Regions from separate parts of the Paenibacillus sp. FSL R5-0914 genome, predicted to be linked through region 2. Evidence: riboswitches for the same ligand, from Rfam matches in the RefSeq annotation. Region 2 holds a riboswitch; each other region holds the start of a gene.

Region 1 (5,265 bases), 2.8 Mb from region 2:
AGTCATACCTGCACAGTTAGCGTTGCTATCTATACAAATTGTATGGGATGCGCCGTTAATTAAACGGTGAATCATTAAAGAGTTAGTAGGAAAGATATATTCAGGAGTTTGACTTGCATAGGCAATAAGATCGATATCAGCGCCAGTGAGACCATTTTTATCCAACACATTACTGGCAGCCTCAAAAGCCATCGTAAGAGAATTTTCTTCCTCATTCTTAATGCTATAGCGCGTATCACGACCTAAAGTGGTCAGTAGACCTCGGATATCAATACCCTTTTCGTCAAAATGCTTAATAAAAAAGTCGTTACCAACTTTATTACTGGGATGATAGATATCAATGTCTTGAATACGAATTCCGGTCATATGAATGAATCCTCCTGAAAAACTCTATAGTTTTTTTAGTTATAAGAAGAATTAAGCTGTAACGGTGGAAATGATCTCGATGTTTTCTAGTCCTGCTTTACGACCCAGACGAGCAAGCTGCATTTTAAGAATTGGGTTATTCTCAAGGGTTAGATTTACTTTTACAAATCCATCATTCTTAAACATTACGAAGCAACCTTCCAAAAGAGGCACAACATCAGGAGCAGTTACGTTTAGCTTTCTGCAGTCGATTTGTAATTCATAGTCAGCTGGAGTGATAGGATTAATAGTTTGTTGATAAGCTTGGATAGATTTCAGACCATCTTCTTCAGAAAATGTTCCTTCCAGCTCAATATTGATCACTTTTTTAGTAGTGTCTGTCTTTAAAGTAAACTGTCCCACGTTAACATCTCCCGATATTTTAATTTTACTGAAAATAGTTACTTTATTTCTTCAATCGTTTCGAGAAGAATATTAAAAGCGGTGATGATTCTAGGTGCCCCTATAGCGGGTACTAAGTGTAATAGAATACCTTTGAGTTGTTCTACAGTAACTCCCACACGAAGAGCCATGACATAATGAACACCCAATTGATCAAACTGACCCATCGAAATCAGGGCAGAGATAACTGCGATTTCCTTCCAGTCAGCTTCGATTGTGTTGCGTTGAAAAATATCGCCGTAGGCATTCCCCATAATAAATTCAGCCAAATCGGGGAAATGTTCTTTAATCGGAGCCAGTGCTTTAGCTCCGTAGTCTCCAGAGAGATTCGTGAAGTGGTTCAGACCACTGTTTACATTGTCTTTCATAAGTGACCTCCTAATTTAGGTTCAAAGTACGGTGAGCAGTCGGAGGGACCTCATCACGGTCTGTTAGCAGTTCAATGACGGCAACACGGTTGATGGCAACAGCATCCTTGATGGCTGTTTCGAACTCCTCCGCTGTCTCACATTTGTAACCCTTAGCGCCTAGTGATTCTGCGAATTTCACAGCATCCATAGGGACTTCGTAGATAGTTCCGTCAATACGTCCTGTAGTTTTTTCCATACCTTTTAGAGCCATATCTAGCTGTTTATTATTCACAACAATGAATATGACAGGAATATCCTTGCAGACAGCAGCGTTAATCTCTGCGCCTAGCATCATAAAGCAGCCATCTCCTGTAATGCAGAAGATCGTTTCTTCTGGAGCAGCAACCTTTGCACCAATCGCCATTCCGATGGAATTACCCATACAAGCAAAGTAAGCATCGAAAACAAAACTGCCCGGTTTCTTAACCTTGTACCATTTCGCAGCATGGAAACCGTGACTTCCATCATCAACAAAGACTGTGCTGTTATAAGGAATCAAATCACTCATCGTACTCAAGACCGATGCAAGTGAAAGGTTTGGTAAAATCGGAGGCTCTTCGGTATAATCGGAATTTGTCGGTGCTTCGCGTTTTGTGATGTTGTTCGTGTCAATATTATTGAGATAGTAAACTAGATTGTCCCGTAGATCTCCAGTCACTGGAATCGTTTTAGAGAACAATATTTTTCCGACAAAAGTCGGATCGCTATCAAACTGAATTAATGTTGCAGGATGATTTTCCCTTTTAAGATTACAAATTGTCATATCACTTAAACGTGAGCCGAGAACGATAAATAGATCACTTTGATTCAGCAAGTCATCCCCATGGGTACAACCGCCTACTCCAATTGGACCGTGATAGAGTGGATGATCCCAAGCTATAGCCCCTTTACCACCTGGAGATGTAACTACAGGAATATTAAATGTTTCCGCTAATTGAATTAGCTCACTATGTGCTCCTGAGCGGTTAACGCCTTTACCCGCGATAATTATTGGATTCTTAGAGTTATTTATAGCATCAAGTACACGGTCGATATTAGCATGGCTAACCAGTGATTCGCGTTCAGGGATTACAATATTACATTCCTCTAGCAATTCCGTTTGTACATCAAAGGGAATACAAAGGTGAACTGGACCACGATTACCGCTCAAGGCAATGGATATGGCATGATTAAAGATTGTGCTAAAGTGGTCTCCACGTTCAATAAGCTTGCTATATAAGGTGGCAGGTCTAAACATATCAGCTAAATCAGCTAGAAAAGAGGTAGAGTCCTGACATTGGGGGATTCCAAGCTCTTTAATAGATTGATGGCCAGTAATAAATAGGACAGGTAGGTTGTTAGCCTTAGCATGTGCTGCTGCAGTTAATAGGTTTGTTCCACCAGGACCTGAAGTACCAAAAGCTACACCTAGTTTTCCAGTTTTAAGCGCATACCCGGCTGCTTCGAAGCCGGAACTGGACTCATGTCTCCCGGGAATAAATTCAATACCGTAATCTACCATTTTAAGAACAATAGGACAAATGGATTTCCCGATAATACCAAAGGAATGGGTAACACCTAGGTTCCGTAGTGCTTCCGACATGTAATCTGCGACTGTCTTCAAAAAATACACCTCACAAGTTGATTGTTATTTTAAAATCAAACATTAGAAAACCTGTGCTCTGAATTAGGGCACAGGTTGGTGGCATAAATCGCCATAGAGACTGAACAATTGTTCAGTCGTCTTGGTTTTCTGCAACCTGGCAGTCATGGCCTCTGATTAAAAATGAGGCTGTAGATCCATGGTTTTGCGTCATCCTCTTTCGAAGATTTTGCCAATATTAATTTTAAAATTTATAAGAAGAATTTTCCTTTACAATATATTCCTAGAGAACCTTTGTCAATATATTTTCGCAAATTAACTCGAATTTTGACGAAAGTCTTGTCCAACCTATGAAATAATAGATATAAAAAAACTCCCCCTAAGTCAAAACTTAGGAGGAGTTTTTGGACTTGTTTATATATTTTTGCAAGTGACTTAAAACTTGAAAATATGGATAGTCTTCTGTAGATTAAACACAGCCTGTGTCATTTTCTCAGTTTCTTCAGCAACGGACTGCAGGGCATTAATTTGTTCATTCATAGCGGCGGATACTTCCTCGGTGCCGGCAGCGGTTTGCTGTGTGATTGCAGAGATATTCTCTATTGCACTTGAGATTTTCAAGGCACTTTCCAACATCAGATCACTTTCAGCAGAGAAGGAAGAGATTTGCTCGGTAATATACTGCACACTTTGCACAATTTGAGCAAAGATATGAGCAGATTGAGTGATCATCTCATTCTGTACCTGTACGACTTCTTCGTTGATAGCGATATTGTCAATCGCTTGTTTGATATCAGTTTCGATGCTCCGAACTAAGCCAAAGACTTCCTTCGTTGAAGCCGTTGATTCTTCGGCAAGTTTACGAACCTCCTGTGCGACTACAGCAAAACCTCGACCATGCTCTCCGGCGCGTGCTGCTTCGATGGAGGCATTCAGCGATAAGAGGTTGGTCTGCTCAGCGATCTCTGTGATGGTTTTTGTAATCATCGTAATTCCGCGAGCATTATGAGACAGGGCTTCGATAGTATCAGCTACTTTTTGAGTAGCCTGGATGTTTTTGCGCATGCCTTCAGCTTGAGTATCAACGGACTGCCGTCCTTGTTCAACTAGTTCTAATGTATGTATTGAACGTCTGTTCATTTCTTTCGTTGAGTTCGTATAATTGGATACTTTATTCTCAATATCTTTAATAGATTCTGTCATTTCAGCGATATCCGTAGATATTTCATTTGCACCAAGAGCTAGCTCGTTAGACGAAGAGGCTACCTGTGCCATGACAATTTTCAAATTCTGATTCTTATCTTCGATTCCACGGCTTGCATCCATAACTTGACGAGTGATTTGTGATGCTTCTGTCAAAATCTTCTTGAGCTTGTCAATCATAGTATTAAAGGAACGACTTACGTCCCCCATAGACCCGTTCTCATCGGCTCTACTAGTAAAATCCCCTTTTGAAATACTATGAGATACATTCGCGATGTCATCAAAAGAAGATGTAAGCGTTCTCTCGATAAAGCGGGCCACGGGGAAAGTTAGAGCAGCAAGAACTACGATTAGAACAATACCCAAAATAATGTTGCCTAAGATCATAAAAGTAACTAAAACAGGAATAGCAAATAGTGCGGCAACGAGGTAACATCCGGCAACAATTCTTTGTTTTAACGGAAGTTTATGCATCCAGTTCATTGGTATAATGTCCTCCTTATTAATATTATGTATTGGTGTTATTATATGGGATTTAAAGGTGATTGGTCTATAGTAAGAACTGACATAAATCTTCTTTTCGGAGTAGTTCTTTAGATTTCGTGTCAAAAATCCTCATAAATAGCGGAAATTTTTGCGATAGCAGACTTTACCATCTCTAAAAGTTCTTGCGGTGAAAGTACAATAACCGAGGGACTAAAAGAAAGGATTATCCGGCAGGCCGACTCGATCGTATTAAATTCGGCATCTACGTTTACCCACTCTGCTTTGCTAGTTGGCTCTATCAATTGGACAGAGACGAATCTTTCTCGCTGTAATTCTTTTAAGATAGATGTTCTAACCCTTAGCTTTACTTGATACTTTGGCAGTGCTGCTTTAAAGGCAGTGGTGGACTCTTCCCAGTACTGTTTTAAATCAAAGTCATCAGGTCTTTTAAACCACTCATGAGTCTCCTCAACGTTAACTAATCTGGACACACGAAAGGTCCGTAGTTCATCTTTGCTTTTGGCTACGACATACCATACTCCGCGTTTTGCAACTAACCCAAGAGGTTCAATGAAACGGACCGTTGTCTCGTTGCTCCGGAGATAAGTGATTTTTACTTTGCGGTCCTCCCAAAGTGCTCTCTGCAGTACAGAAAGGAACGGATAAGTCTCATCCGAAGGATGCCAACTGGCGCCATCAATATGAATACGCTCGCTTAGGTAATTTGCTGGGTTACTAAGTCGATGTGAGGATGCAGCCTCTAGTTTGAGAAGAGCG
Region 2 (5,265 bases):
CAGACTTTCGTCCATTGCGGAAGATTCCCTACTGCTGCCTCCCGTAGGAGTCTGGGCCGTGTCTCAGTCCCAGTGTGGCCGTTCACCCTCTCAGGTCGGCTACGCATCGTCGCCTTGGTGGGCCGTTACCCCACCAACTAGCTAATGCGCCGCAGGCCCATCCCTCAGTGACAGATTGCTCCGTCTTTCATTCTTTCTTCAGGAGAAAAAAGAAATTATCCGGTATTAGCTACCGTTTCCGGTAGTTATCCCAGTCTAAGGGGCAGGTTGCCTACGTGTTACTCACCCGTCCGCCGCTAAGTTACTTTGAAAGCAAGCTTCCAAAGTAACTCCGCTCGACTTGCATGTATTAGGCACGCCGCCAGCGTTCGTCCTGAGCCAGGATCAAACTCTCCAATTAGTATTGAAAAGAGCGATATGCTCATTTTGAAACATCTGACGAGAAAATTAATTCTCTAAATTTTGGATTTCACTTTCGTGATTTCCTACTCACTCGTTGTTCAGTTTTCAAAGATCAAGTTCTCGTTGACGCCGTTTAATGTCTCAGCAGCAACTCTTATAATATATCATGTTGTTCTCAGTAATGCAAGCTTTATTTTTCGAAAGCCGTTTATATAACTCTCTCAAACATTGCCTGTACGCTGTCTAACAACGCTTAACTATAATAACCTATCTATTCATAGAAAAGCAACCCCTAATAGAAAAATAAACAACTAGCTTAATAATTAAGCTAGTTGTTTATTTAATAGAGTTATGAATCTAGCGATGCAAATTAATAGTATTTTGCTGCAGTATACTTACTTGAAGCCTTAATAAAATCCGTATTCTTCTTACTCTTCGCTGACGATGCATCTACCGTTGTATCAATAGTAACCCATTTCCCATCCATCAACACTTCATTCCATGCATGGTATTGCGTAACGTAGCTAGTATTCCCCATCACCAATTTAGCAGGCACATCTACACTACGCAGCATTGCGGCAAAAAGAGAAGCATAGTCATAGCAGATTCCTTTTTTAGTATTCAAAGTGTTGTTAATGTTCGGAATGTAATCTGTTGTTACGTTATTAGCAAGAGAATAATCGTATTGTACATTAGCAACTATATAGTTATAGATTGCCTTAACTTTCTCTTCATCTGTTGTTTTGCCTTTTGTAAGCTCTTTTGCCTTAAGGATCGCTTTATCAGAAGAACTCCATTTCACATTCTGTACGGAGCCCAAATATACGGAGTTCGAGTCACTCATGGTTACGTCTACTACTTCGGAATATAACGCTTTGTATTTATTGCCGGTTGTGTTCTCAAGAACAGAAACCTTATAAGTACCATTACCTTGTTGTAAAGGGAAGTCCTCAGCTTGTCCAGAAGCATATAAGTTATATGTATAGCTGCTGTTGTCTTTAGTGATCATGAGTTTGATTCTTTTATCTTTCGGAATATCATAGTTAATTCCAATAACACCTTGAGCCACTTTCGATGTAATCAACCAGCTTGCATCTACACTTGCGGCTTGAGCTGTGCTTACCGGAACCGCAGTAATCAGTACGAACAGCGCCACCATCATAAAATAAACCTTTTTCACGGATAAAACCCCTTTCGGTAGCTGGCTGCCATCCTTTCGGGAAGGCCCTTTAGCTTTGCGTCCCTACCTTTCGATAGGTTTGCCGTTATCGTATAAGCTCTATCTGTTCTAATTTCACTAGACAAATTAAGAGAATCAGTCCAAGTAGAAATATGAATCTAAGATTCTTATATATTTTATAAAAACAAAAAAAGCCTCTTCATTCGGTAACTGGCTGCCATCCTTACGGGAAGGCCCTTTAGCTTTGCGTCCCTACCTTTCGATAGGTTTGCCGTTTATCGTGTTTAGCTTTTATAGTCTTATACTACCATATTTATCCTCGTAAACAAGAACAAAATTGCTAGATTTACTATTATTTTATAGTTATTTCTCTGTATTTGAATTCTCTTGTTATTTCTCGTCAACGATTAGGAAAGCTTGGCATGAACAATCAAACGATGTGTAGGATCTACTAGTGGGTCACACGTAATTAGAGTAAGAATTTTATCTTTGTTATTCCCGTCTAGAACAGACACATCACTAGGAAGTACAACAGAAATATCATAAACCTCGTAATTATAGGTCTGATCGCTAGTCTTTACCGAAATCGTATCCCCAATCACAACCTCATTCAATCTGTTAAACAATCTGCCCGTAGTTCTAGCTCTATGTGCAGCTATTGCGGCGTTCCCTATTTCTCCTATTGGAGTTGTTTCTTTCATATGGGCCGCCGCATGCTTCATATTCGCTTTAGTAGCCCCTTCTAATACTGGCAGCTTCAGATCGATCTTATCGATCTCAATTAATGCGATAACTTTGCCACCCACTTCAATTTCCGGTTCCGGCTTTTCTGTTTCTTGCGGCTGTGCTTGTGCATCTAAAGCTGATTCCTCAGCTAGTAGCTGAGTGACCTCGGCATATCTGCTCTTCAGATCAGGTGGTGGAGTACTTTCACTGGTGCTCAGTTCAGCCGATTCTAATAGCTTATCCTGCTGCCAGTCGTTATACCATTCGTTAGCTTTTGGATAGAGCATGATAAGGATCCCCGCCAGTATGAGCACATACGAGAATTTACGCATGATTTTCACCTCCGTAGATTGGTTCTACTGAACTTTAGAATACCCATTTACGACTTCCGAAGAAGTTAATGATCACCGTCACAAACGTTACTAATACCTTAGAGATCAACACTTGAATGCCTAGTTTGTCAGTCAACAGATGCATTAGCAACAACGATATTCCGAGTACTACCAGATTCAGTACGATAAACTTCAGCAACTGCGTCTTATCAAAACCCTCTTTATTGCCACGATCACGATCCTTGAAGGTTACTTTTTTATTCAATATAAAGCTGTTCGCTGTCCCTGCACTATAAGAAATCACCTGTGCCAACGCATATACCATCCCAAGTGAGTTCAGTAATGTGAAGATTACGAAATCAATGAGGGTATTTACCAGACCTACAGCATTAAATTTGAGAAACTGTATGAAAGCAGTCCGAAAGTTCTTATCTGACATCTTTGTAATCCTTCCGGTGATCCACTTCTTCTTCGTTACGATATCCTATGGTCTCACTGACAATATACAACGGTCTATCCTTAGACTCGTCATAAATTCGTCCAATATACTCACCGATTACACCTAACAGCATCAGAACGATACCGTTAAAGAGCAAATTGACCCCTACAATGGAAGCCCAACCTGGAACCGTCCATGAGGTGAAAAAGATTCTTTGAAACAATACGAAGAATAAATAGAGAAAGCTCGAGAAGGAAAGAAAGAATCCGACATACGTAGCAATCTTAAGTGGCTTATGCGAAAAGGAAGTGATCCCATCCAGCGCAAAACGAATCATTTTCTTAAGAGGATACTTAGTTTCTCCTGCAAATCGTTCTTCCCGCTCATATTCCACCATCGTCTGCTTGAAGCCGACCCAGCTCACTAAACCTCTGACATACCGGTTTTTTTCCTTGAGACCTCGCAAGACATCACATACCTTACGATCAATAAGACGAAAATCACCTGTGTCCGTGGGAATGTCTACACTTGTCATGCTGCTGAGCAATCGATAAAAGATCTTGGCCGTTACCTTTTTGAACATCGTTTCTCCACGGCGCTTCAGCCGCTTCGCATACACAACGTCATAGCCCTCTTTCCACTTCTCGATCATTTGCAAAATGACCTCCGGTGGATCTTGAAGGTCAGCGTCAATAACAACAACCGCTTGACCTTCGGCATAGTCCATGCCAGCTGTAATCGCTACCTGATGTCCGAAATTACGCGAGAAGTCAATTAGCTTGACGCATTCATCCCGATCACTGATCTCCCGAATCATCTGGGCCGAACGATCACGACTTCCGTCATTAACGAAGACTAGCTCATAAGTATCGCCGCATTCGTCCATTACTTTTTTCAAACGTTCGTAAGTAACGCTAATTACTTGCTCCTCATTGAACATGGGTACAATTACACTATATCTGGCTTTCACCTTTATTCCTCCTAAAAGCTTTATGGAGCGTTACATCTTTCTGTACTTCATAATAACGCTGTAAGCATAAACTTATTGTTATAGATATTTTTAAAAAATCTTAGAAAACCCAAGATGGGAACCAACGCAGCATATTCTTCACATAATCTCCGCTTACCTGCATCCCTGACAGGACAGGGTAGAACGCGACAAAGAGCAGTAAAGCAACAGCCACATAGACATAACTAACATAACGAGCCTCAGGATATTTGCTATCTAGCAACTTCATTATATATACAATACCAAGAATCATAAAAGGCACCATAGCAAAATAATGGTAGATAAAGGTTTCCCTTGGGACAAGCATCCACGGAACATATTGTGAGAAAAAGGCGATCCAGATCATATAGAGGGTCTTATCTTTGCGTTTCAGTGTAATCCACAGTGTTGCCAGCATTGCGAAAATCCCCGTCCACCAGATAAGCGGATTCCCCATAGTCACTATACTGCTGACCTGACCTTGCGGCAATCCCTCACTGCCACTGAAGAACCAGACGGGTCTCTTCATAAACGGCCATTGCCACCAGGAGGAAGCAAAAGGATGTGTAGCTACAAGCTGACTGTGATAGTTGTACATGTTCTTTTGGGAATCAATCAAGCCTTTTATAGTAAAGCCCTCTGCGGATGCAGATAAACCCGGAACAAAAGATAAACTATAAATAATGACCGGTATGATTACGAAAAATGCAACACAACTAGCTAGCGTAATAATGGTATTTTTCCAGAACGAATTTACGGCTTCGCGACAGGTGCCCAGCAGTTCCTTATCTTTGATCTTCCCTTCCGCGAGCAACCGTCCCGATGCTTGGTATTCTCTGTAGCGCTCGAAGAGCGAGATAGCTAGCATAATGGCCAGCCCAGCTCCTCCGTACAGTACAATCCACTTGGAGGCGACACCAATTCCGAAGAATAGCCCGGACCAGAACAACGGAATTAGCGTTTTTCTTAAGGGCTGCCTGAAGAAATTCATAGTGTAATATCGCTGCATGAAATAAAACATTAACATGATGAAGAATACTCCGTATACATCGATCGTAGAGATTCTTGTTTGTGTGAAATGCATGAAATCCAGTGCGAACAATCCAGCTGCAAGTGCTGCGTATTTGCTCTTTTTAAAGAGACGTAGTGCCATTACATAAATGAGAGGCAGCATGGCAATCCCGAACAATGTTCCGAT
Region 3 (5,265 bases), 160 kb from region 2:
GCATCCCCATGAATAAAAAGAATCGGCACCTTCGCCTTCCTCACCTGTTTCAAGGCAGACGCTTCACTAAAACCATACCCTGCTTTCAAACGAGTAATTAGACTCGCACTTTGAATAAAAGGGAAACTTGGCAAGCGATACATACGCCGTAGTTGGTAGGCTAATTGTGCTTTAACTGAGCTGTAAGCACAGTCCGAGACAATAGCTTTGACCTGCGGCGGGAGATTTTCACCTGAGGTCATTAGCACTGTAGCACCACCCATAGATACCCCATGAAGCACAACTTGAGCACTGGGCCCAGTCTTTTCTATTATATATTCAATCCACTGCAAATAATCCTTGCGCTCATGCCATCCAAAACCAATATAATTCCCAGCGCTTTCCCCATGTCCCCTGGCATCGGGAATCAGGATATTAAAGCCCAGTCTCTCGTAATAGATTTTGGCGTACGCCCCCATATCCTTCCCTTTTCCAGAATAACCATGAGCTAGAATCGCCGTACGACCTTCAGCACGATCCGAAAGGAGCAAGTACCCTCTTAGTTGTAGCCCGTCCTCAGATGTAATCTCCACATTCTCAAAGCTCTGACTGGAGATCCAATCCTTCCCCTCACCCCAAGAAGCCCCGGCAACCGGGGGATCAACCTTCAAATCACGATTATTACTCAGGAATTCCTTCGGTGCTCGTTTAATAGCAATTCCATAAAAGAAAAAGCCCGCATAGATCAGAGCTCCTATGACGATGACAGCGCTAATGAAGAACCATACCAATTCATCTTCCCCGTCCTTTCCTCATATCCGTTGTAAATCAGTATAACATCTACTTAGAATGCGCCAAAATATAACAATCACAACAAAAGAAAACCGCCATCGGAATATGTCCCGAAAGCGGCTTTACTATTCTTCACGGCATAACTTGTATTCAAGCTACAATCACCGTTTATTATTTCTTGCTCGAGAATCTATTTCTCATTAGTAATCCAATAAGTGCAAAACCTAGACCAGTTACATAATAAGGGACTGAACTTGATTCTCCCGTTTTTGGAAGTTCATCCACAGGTGGATTACCTAGCGGGATTGTATCATCCACTACAGCAATATCCTCTGGTGACGGCGTTGGTGTTACTGTCAATACTGGTCCTAATGGAATCTCCTCCTCATCAACAAGTACCTCTGTGTTGCTCGACGGTGTTGGTGTTGATGTTGGTACTGGTGCTGGAGTCGACGAAGCTACAGGGCCCAGCGGCACAGGATCATCATTAACAACGACAGTGCCAATTACAAATGATGGTGTTGGTGTCGGGAACACCGGAGGCTCAGATGTTGGCGTTACTTCTGACGACGGTGTCGGTGTTGGCGTCACTTCCGACGACGGTGTCGGTGTTGGCGTTACTTCCGGCGACGGAGTTGGTGTTGGCGTCACGGTCGGCGTTGGTGTTGGTGTCACGATCGGCGTTGATGTTGGCGTCACGGTCGGCGTTGGTGTTGGCGTCACGATCGGCGTTGGTGTTGGCGTCACGATCGGCGTTGGTGTTGGCGTCACGGTCGGCGTTGGTGTTGGCGTCACGATCGGCGTTGGTGTTGGCGTCACGGTCGGCGTCGGTGTTGGCGTCACGGTCGGCGTTGGTGTTGGCGTCACGATCGGCGTTGGTGTTGGCGTCACGGTCGGCGTTGGTGTTGGCGTCACGGTCGGCGTTGGTGTTGGCGTCACGGTCGGCGTTGGTGTTGGCGTCACGATCGGCGTTGGTGTTGGTGTCACGGTCGGCGTCGGTGTTGGTGTCACGGTCGGCGTCGGTGTTGGTGTCACGGTCGGCGTTGGTGTCGGAGGTGGTTCTTCCCCTCCATATGGATACCAATGCATCTGCACCCCACCAGCAAATCCCTTTGCAATCAGCGTCCCATGCAGTTCACCGGAATTATAAGTTACTTTTGCAAGCGGAGCTAGGATAGTTCCTTCTATTGTTAAACTTCCAATATCAACAGTGCTAGCTTCATAAAAATTAAATAATACCTTGTTAGGGCTACCTCCCCAGATTTGAAAGCTTGGAATGTTAACTGAACTTCCGCTAACGTTAATGATAACTGTGGCGCTATTTGCAATATTAAACTGTAAGCCATTAGCACCAGCGAAATCGGCAGCACTAAGATTAAGAACGTTAAATGGTTCCGGAGCATCAATCGTTATTTTCCCATATTCCTTTTTGAAAGTTCCTATTGTAGCAAGCGAAGAGAATTCATTAGAACGTCCAATAAGAAATTGCTCTTCAGCATCAAAATCAATAGGAGTCCCTTTTCTCGCTGGTTCTTTAAGATCTACACCGTTGCTGGAAAAAACACCACCATAAACGGATGCTCCATGAACAGTCCCATTAGTAAAACTGATGTCATTACCAGCAATAAGAACATCTCCACCTGGATTATCCTTGGATACGCCGTAATTCTGCAAAGTAATATTACCTTTGGCCGCAAGGCGCCCATGAACCTGATCATTAGATTGTTTGAAATCGCCAAAAATAAAAGTATTAAAATTCCCTGCAATACCTAACACAGGTGTAGGAGTATAGGGAAGCACCTCCCCAGCCGCATTTACCAAATGACCTCCAGAAAGACCACTACCTACTGTCAAAATCCCCGCTAATATTAGTGCTAGCAGCGGTTTCATTCTTCTTTTCAAAAAGCACACCTCCTAAATCTATGATTTATATTCAATCAGAATAATTACCAGAAACTCTAAAGGACCTAACAACAAAAAAGACCGCCAAAAAAGAAGTGGAATTCCCTTCTCATGGCAGTCGGACGGTCATAGCGCATTTAAGACACTTTAGACTCCTGGACTTTGCGTCCCACCCTTTCAGGCGGTTTGCTATTATCATGATAATATATGTATTGACTTGCAGATTAGAACTAGCATTTTAAGCATCCTATTAAATAATCGTCTATGACTTTTAATACTTTTGAACTAATAATAGTTTAGCGCTCCATCCCCACAATTGTCAATCAATTCCTTTTGATATTCATACGCGTAAGCAAGCACAAAAAAAAGCGCCTAAAGGCGCTTCACACAAAGGTTTCCCTTTAATTTTAAAGTAACTTTATCCAACCTAATATCGATATCCATAATGGAATACTTAGAATCAAACCAAATACCATTCCACGGCGGAGACTTCCTTCCTCATTCATCCTAATTCTCCCTTTATATAAGTCTGAAGCATTATTTTTTATTATTACAATTTTAATATATTTTATTCTTTCTAATTTAGTTGTGAATTCAATCACATTGGACTAGCTGTTTAGAAATACCATTGATTATTTTTGGAATATCGGGGTAGAATACGAATATACGTTCCCATTAGAGGTGATGAGATTCATGAATAGAGCTGAAAGCAGGGACAACATGCTGGTGAAATCTTATTTATTGCTTCCGATGATTTTATCAGCTTTCGAACGGGACTCCGCCATTCTATCTGCACATTTACGAACACCCACCCCCTATCTGGAGGTTCTTGAAACAGCCGCAGCAGTTGCTACAACAGATCTAAGAGATGTTCGTTCGGAGATGAGAAAACGGGGAATCAAGGTTTATGAGCAGAACAGACTTAACACGGGGATAGAAGCCAAATTTATATGTCGTGGCTACCATGAACGAATGCTGCTGTTAAACGACATTGTCGCTGCCCAAGCTGCCATTCATATGCGCAGATATCTCGGTCTGGATATTTCATCTTTTAAGAGCTATGAAGAGCAGTATCAGATTAAGTGAAGTAGCGAAGAAGCTGCCCCCCTCCCCCATTTAATTAGCGAACAAAAAAATAGGCCTTACCATGGGAGTTGGCAAGACCTGAGAGATTTATACCACAAAACACTGGGGGGTGTTTGGTGTCTTCAATATATACCTTGAACCTGAAAATAAGATGATGCTCACATGAAAATTACATTAAAAAACTTCAATTCGTCGCTTAGGCTAGATCCGGATGCTCCCATAAGCTTAATCTACCTTTAGCCGGGATAGGATAACTCAGCGAAAGATCATTCTCAAGTTTCCAAGCAAAGCGGCCATCACTATAGTCACCAAAATCATATTCGTTCCCCTTATCCATTCCCTCAGGTCCAGTACCGGTGGAACCTCATAACACCCCGTGAGCTGACCTGTCGCAATAATAGCTCCTGTCGGCAAATTATTCGCTGTATGACCATGCTTCGCCAATATCGATTTGAACGGTTCCTGTTCCCATATTTTCTTATCTATACTCATCTGGCATGAATCCCCGACGCTCCACGGTAGGCTAATCTCCTTGACCGAGCTTCGAATTGTTTTTCACCAAGAGCAATCAACTTTGCCCAAGGCTGTCGTATCGTTAAACATCGCATCATACCCATCCCTTCAATCCATCCAGAAGATACAGAAAAGCGCGGTCTCCGAATTCCCGGAATACCGGCTGTATAAGCATTGTAAGAATGCCGGTGAATGGAATTGCCCCCGGACTACGCATTACGAGTGTTCCCCCAGCATATTCTACAAAGTTCTGTATGGTACAGTTTTGTTGCTCATTATAAGGTTCTATAAGGTTTTGTAAAGTTCCTCATGATGGTAGAAGAAATGGTGGAATGATATTCATTCTATCAAACTATTGCGTATATATAAAAATTTAGCAGTATGTCCCTTTCTTAGAAACTATTTCATCCATAATATAGTGATGTATCCAAGGAGAGGAGATGGAACATGTCAAACGGTTGTAATACAAATGCTTACGCTCCCTGTTCAACAGCTGAAGGCAATTCAACTGCAGCAACGGGAGTGGCGTCACACGCAGAAGGCTTTAGAACGCAGGCTGTCGGCGATACTTCCCACACTGAAGGAACATTGACTATATCAAGAGGGTTTGCTTCCCATGCCGAAGGCTTACTCACTCAGGCAAATGGTCACCTGTCACATACAGAAGGAGCAGATACTTCCGCATACGGTCCGGCTTCTCATGCGGAAGGAAGCTCTACTGTAGCTATCGGCGGCGCCGCTCATGCCGAGGGCTTCCGCACTCAGGCAGTAAACGAAGCTTCTCATGTGGAAGGGTCGCTGACCATCGCACGAGGTGCTTCAGCCCATGCGGAGGGTATACAAACTCAGGCGAACGGTCCAGCATCGCACAGTGAAGGATTCAATACATTTTCCGGTATTGATACCGCCCATGCCGAGGGCAACTCGACCGCCGCTACCGGATCCGCCTCTCATGCGGAAGGCTATCGCACTCAGGCAGCGAACGATGCCGCC
Region 4 (5,265 bases), on a different contig from region 2:
TTAGTGGAGCTGCCAATAAAGACCGCGTCCGCTGACGTTATGCTGTTCAGAATATCAGTGGCACTACTTTTATCTGCATCCCAGACCTCTGTCTCTATATTATTTTCCTGCAAGCAATCCTGTATGATTTTGGCCATCTTCTTGGTACTGTTTTTGATGGTGGTATATACGATGGTTGCCTTTTTTCCTTGCGTCGTTTTACGGCTCAATGTGGCGTACATCCCGATATATTTACGTATGTCCTTCCGGATCACAAACCCATGGGAAGGAGCGATCATCCGGATCTCAAGATCCTTAACAGCCTCTAACAGGGTTCTTACATATCTTCTGTGAGGATGAATAATTGCTGCGTAATAGCCCTGGAAATCTTCCGTAATATCAAACCCGGCTTCATCGCTGAATAGATTCTCCACCGCAACATGCGTGCTGAAAATATCACAAGGAAATAAGATTTGATCTTCGATACAATAGGTGATCATCGTTTCTGCGGTATGGAGATACGGTGTTTCTTTAAACAGCAGCGTTTTCCCGCCAATATCCAGCTTATCTCCGTCTTTAACCACCAGGAAGTTCCGGCTATGAAGCTTGTACATTTCCTGCAATTCGGGAACAGCAATCTCGGTGCATACGATCGTAGCATTTGCAGCCTTGGCAGCGAGAGCTGCCAGTCCACCAGAGTGATCAGGCTCTGTATGATTAATTACAATGTAATGGATATCTAGAAGATCAATCATTTCACCCAGACACTCGGCATATTCACGTCCGAATTCCATATCTACGGTATCAATGACAGTTGGTTTACCTGTTTTTAATAAATAAGAATTATAGGTAGTTCCTTTTGCCAGAATCAGGCGGTGAAATGGAACCTGGCGGTTATCGATTTTGCCTATCCAGTAAGTATCCTCGGCGATTTTTTTGAATTGTGTACTCATTTCTTTAACCTCCAATGTTTGATTGATAATGTTTATCAACAACCTTATTTTATTATGGCTGCCAAACAAAAAAGAGGATTTGAATCAAATTATGAAAGTTTGAAAAAAATGAACACCTTAAATTTAGACGATCTAAATAAAGTGATTATGCGTTGGGTCACATTTTAAATAAAAAGCCACACAAATGTTTGCACTTCGCCTTAAAGAAAGAATAACCCATAACAACTTTATGCCATATCCTAATGAAAATAATAAAAAGGTGGATATCCATGACTGAAATACAAATAGCTGCTGTGGGAGATCTAATGGTCAAACGTTATATTATTTCGGATGCTAAACAGCCTGACGGAACCTATTCGTTCAGCCCCCTGTTTGCAAAAGTAGCTCCTTATCTGAAACAGGCTGATTTGACGATTGGCAATCTCGAAACCACCTTTGCTGGAAGTGGCCCCGAATGCCGGAAAAGTCCCCGATCAGGCGGTCCGATATTCAAATGTCCAGACGAACTGGCCCCTGCACTTAAGGAAGCCGGATTCGACGTATTAGTAACGGCCAACAATCATTGCATGGATTATGGTGCCCCGGGTCTGGTTCGGACGTTACGAGTTCTGGACCGTAATGGAATCGACCACACGGGAACAGCTAAATCATTAGAAGAATCCAAGAGAACGCTTATTAAAAACGTCAAAGGAATTACGATTGGCATCCTCTCCTACACAGCAGGAACCAACCGAATTCCTGTACCAGTGAGTAAGCCATGGCTGGTTAACCGGATATCTACGCCCAAGATCATTCGGGAGATTCGAGATTTAAAAAAGAAAGTCGATCTAGTCTTGCTTTATCTGCATTTCGGAAGCGAATATCGTTACACTCCAAACAAGAGGCAAAAAGAGCTGGTCAATCTCTTCTTTAAAAATGGCGCCGACATCATACTGGGGTCTCACCCACATGTTCTTCAACCGTTAGCGCTTCGTGGAAAAAAACAATTCGTTATTTACTCATTGGGGAATTTTGTTTCGACTAAACTAATGAATATTCCTTATACACAAAGCGGTATCATTCTTACGCTTAAAATAAAGAAGGATGAAAAAGGACACACGAGTATAACTAACGTAGGTTACATCCCGACTTGTGTAGATCGAAGAATAAAAAGCGGCAGGAAAATTACAGAGATCATCCCCATCCGCGACGCATTAAAGAGAAGCGCCACCGACATAAAAACAGAGCGGCGAAATCTCATGAATCGAATGTTGAAACATACGACAACAATCTTAAAGAAGGAATAGAAACGTTATTAAAATAGAGAATACAGCAAAAAGCGCTGTTCTACAGAACAGCGCTTTTTGCTCAATATGAAATCGACCTTATTATTCTAGTTCGGCCGGTTTTACAATGGTTGTACCTTTGTTATTCTTGGAATATTTAGCTTCGATTTTCGTGTTGTATGTATCTTTTTCTCCGTCACTTGTCAGTACATAACTCAGATCGACTGTCAGCTTTTCCGTTTGCCAGGTCTTAGTATTGACGAATAATTTCCAAGTTACGCTTTTAGGTTGAACAGTCTCACCATCCCAGAGGTTCTCCTGGTCATAGAGTTTGATTATTCCCTTAGCTGCTGTCGGATCGGTTACCGTGAACTGCAGGACGGTCTGAGCACCGGCAGTGCTGACTTTCATAGATTTTTTATAATTTTTTACCGAATCAAGCATGGAAACAGGATCGTATTGACCTTTAGAATAAAAAGAATCCCACTCCATCTTCTCCAGTCCAATCCAATACTGCGCATCAGGATCGATTGGCTCACCGTCATCGTCGTAACCTTCATCTTCAGATTCATCGATCAGTTCACTTCCGTCTACAAGATAGTAAAACTCCTTGTCATTGGCATATAGACTGTACGATGTTTCTAAAAGACTACTATCAACGGTGCCAGCTGCAGCAAAATTCGGCAGTCGATTAATATCCAGCTTCAGTGTGTTAGTGTTGCTGATACGTACCCCACCGCTCTGAATATCCTGTTTTTTGATCACATCTAAGTGAAAATTCTTTATTGCTTTAGAGGCCGCCGTTACTTTGCTAATCATTTGATCCGCGGTTACTGCTGTTGTGGTAGCTGCAGACACGACTTCAGGATTAGACATCCATCCGATCGTTCCGGACAGCAATAAAGCACCTACTGCCAAACTAGTGCCTATTGTTTTGAAAAAACTTTTCATGTACTTCCCCTTTCAGCCCCTTGCGATAATGTAACGCCGTATAGATCGAAATAATAAAAGAGCTCAAAATAGACTACATATTCTTAGAGCTATCCTTTATGCTTCATAAGACATCCCTATGGCGGCCTGGCGATCATTTCCTTCTGTAGAAAGGCTTTAGACCCATGGCTTTGTGTCATCATCTTTCGATGATTTTACCTTTAACGCGGACATTCAATTAGTTTTAATTAGCTTACGGACGCATGTCCCACCGCTAATTTTATCATGGTTATAATTACCTGTAAACGACTTATCTTCCATTCAAATTCGCTATGATGCTCAGAAGAAATACTTCACTCAAAATGAAAAATGAACGATTACATACGCTTATAAGTCTTATTAATGAGAACAGCAAAGACAGGGGGTGCAGCAAAATGTGTGACCGAGAAATTTTCGAGCTCTATAAAGAACAAGTATATTATTTTTGTTACTACTTAATGAAAAATCAGGCAGATGCAGAGGATATTTGCCAAGAGGTATTTGTAAAGGTTATCTTAGCGGATAAGTCTAAGGTAAGAAACTTGAAATCTTGGATTTTACGAATTGCTTCGAATGAGTGCCACAGTGTGATTAAAAGGCGTAAGACGGGGTGGATGAAAGAAGTACGTAATTATTTACTATCCAGGTCTGAGGAATCAAACCCTGTAGAAAAACGGTTGGATCGACAGGAAACTAAAAAAGAATTACAAGGGTTATACAGTCAGCTTCCCGACAAAATCAGAATGGTAGTAGTCCTTCGTTTTATAAACGAATTGACTGTACCCGAGATCTCTAAAGTTATGAGCATACCCGAAGGAACTGTAAAATCCAGACTGAACAAGGGACTTAAAATACTAAATAGAATGGGTGGAACTCAACTAAAGGAGCTGAGTAGTAATGAATCTGTATATTGAAAAAGATAGACATATTCCCCGACCGGATTATGATTTGATGTGGACTACCATTGAACAAGAAGCATATAAACGTCAAAGAAATCTGAATGCCTCCCAGAATACTCCTAGGCCTAATAAAAAGGTTGTTCCTATCAGCATCGTCTTCTCTTGCCTCTTACTTGTCGCCATTCCTGTATTCGCTAGTATGACGATTAATTGGGATAAAATTGGTGGGCGAAGTGTGAGCAATGCATTAAATAACGGCATCGGTCAACAGTATAATCTTCAAGCTTCCAGTTCAGGAGTAACAATGAATTTGAACGGTGTTGTAACTGACGGAGAAAAAATGAAAATGCTGTTATCACTTGATACTAAATCTGATCTATCCCAATATACTGGATTTGCTACAGAGGAAAACACCATGACTAGTGAATCCGGTGCCAAGGCAAAGGTATACGGTTATTTAGAATACGATCCTGAAAGCCAGAAACTCATTGGAGTATATGAGACACCTGATACATTAAAGGATGATAAAAAGGACTACAAGTTTGAAGCACGGAATCTCATTTTTTACCGTAATCAGAATATTCCCTTACAATCTAATCATCAAGCAGGGGATACAATCGATACTGGAGTTAAGCAATATCCAAGCATTCAAATCGAATCCGTTCGACATGTTTCCAATCAAACCATTATCCGTTACAAAGTCGCTGCATCACCATCTGACTTAGGACGGGGTAACCCACATTTGGTAGTTAGTACTGCAGGTCAAGAGAATGAGGCAATTCCAACCATCATGCCTAACGAAGGATCGGATTTATTTATTGAACAGGTTTTCAATATAACTGAATCAGATTGGAAGGAAGCTAGTCTTCATTTTAGTTACATTGAAGAAGCGAAACGTATTTCAGGTACATGGAAGTTCGATTTTAAAGCAGATGGACAAAAAGCAAGTGAGGCGATTTACACTAAGAAACTGTATAACAGTCCTGAATTTCAAGAAAAGACCGGTATAACCTTAGATCAGCTAGTGGTTACCCCTTTGGATATCCAAATTCTAATAGATGAAAATGATTCGCTTAAAAAAGGAATTGTCCACTATAATACCGCTCAGTTGGTTATAGGTGATAAAACAATCACTGGGGGTTGGAATTTGAAAGGAGATCATTCCGAAAGCTACCAGCATTTATTTCAATTTGAATCTCC

The links. A riboswitch is a leader RNA that binds a small molecule or an ion and turns the genes downstream of it on or off. The one in region 2 is predicted to bind cyclic di-GMP.
Region 1: another riboswitch for cyclic di-GMP. It lies ahead of MKX60_RS13230 (thiamine pyrophosphate-binding protein); the one in region 2 lies ahead of MKX60_RS00735 (transglutaminase-like domain-containing protein).
Region 3: another riboswitch for cyclic di-GMP. It lies ahead of MKX60_RS01495 (choice-of-anchor A family protein); the one in region 2 lies ahead of MKX60_RS00735 (transglutaminase-like domain-containing protein).
Region 4: another riboswitch for cyclic di-GMP. It lies ahead of MKX60_RS30720 (DUF6612 family protein); the one in region 2 lies ahead of MKX60_RS00735 (transglutaminase-like domain-containing protein).

Annotation. Positions count from the first base shown of each region.
Region 1 covers NZ_JBBORH010000001.1:3,002,304-3,007,568, forward strand. The annotation lists gene MKX60_RS13215 (3-oxoacyl-[acyl-carrier-protein] synthase III C-terminal domain-containing protein) at 1-366, opposite strand, end outside; gene MKX60_RS13220 (hypothetical protein) at 418-768, opposite strand; gene MKX60_RS13225 (carboxymuconolactone decarboxylase family protein) at 807-1,175, opposite strand; gene MKX60_RS13230 (thiamine pyrophosphate-binding protein) at 1,186-2,829, opposite strand; cyclic di-GMP riboswitch class I at 2,948-3,043, opposite strand; gene MKX60_RS13235 (methyl-accepting chemotaxis protein) at 3,235-4,485, opposite strand; gene MKX60_RS13240 (helix-turn-helix transcriptional regulator) at 4,608-5,265, opposite strand, start outside.
Region 2 covers NZ_JBBORH010000001.1:187,500-192,764, forward strand. The annotation lists rRNA gene MKX60_RS00730 (16S ribosomal RNA) at 1-400, opposite strand, end outside; gene MKX60_RS00735 (transglutaminase-like domain-containing protein) at 773-1,582, opposite strand; cyclic di-GMP riboswitch class I at 1,596-1,676, opposite strand; cyclic di-GMP riboswitch class I at 1,785-1,865, opposite strand; gene MKX60_RS00740 (class D sortase) at 1,990-2,640, opposite strand; gene MKX60_RS00745 (GtrA family protein) at 2,675-3,079, opposite strand; gene MKX60_RS00750 (glycosyltransferase family 2 protein) at 3,069-4,049, opposite strand; gene MKX60_RS00755 (phospholipid carrier-dependent glycosyltransferase) at 4,150-5,265, opposite strand, start outside.
Region 3 covers NZ_JBBORH010000001.1:351,601-356,865, forward strand. The annotation lists gene MKX60_RS01490 (alpha/beta hydrolase) at 1-770, opposite strand, end outside; gene MKX60_RS01495 (choice-of-anchor A family protein) at 943-2,673, opposite strand; cyclic di-GMP riboswitch class I at 2,784-2,874, opposite strand; gene MKX60_RS01500 (hypothetical protein) at 3,367-3,759, shown strand; gene MKX60_RS01505 (hypothetical protein) at 4,015-4,251, opposite strand; gene MKX60_RS01510 (hypothetical protein) at 4,367-4,489, opposite strand; gene MKX60_RS01515 (peptidase G2 autoproteolytic cleavage domain-containing protein) at 4,720-5,265, shown strand, end outside.
Region 4 covers NZ_JBBORH010000005.1:81,703-86,967, reverse strand. The annotation lists gene MKX60_RS30730 (FprA family A-type flavoprotein) at 1-932, opposite strand, end outside; gene MKX60_RS30725 (CapA family protein) at 1,202-2,218, shown strand; gene MKX60_RS30720 (DUF6612 family protein) at 2,300-3,148, opposite strand; cyclic di-GMP riboswitch class I at 3,266-3,357, opposite strand; gene MKX60_RS30715 (RNA polymerase sigma factor) at 3,562-4,080, shown strand; gene MKX60_RS30710 (DUF4179 domain-containing protein) at 4,064-5,265, shown strand, end outside.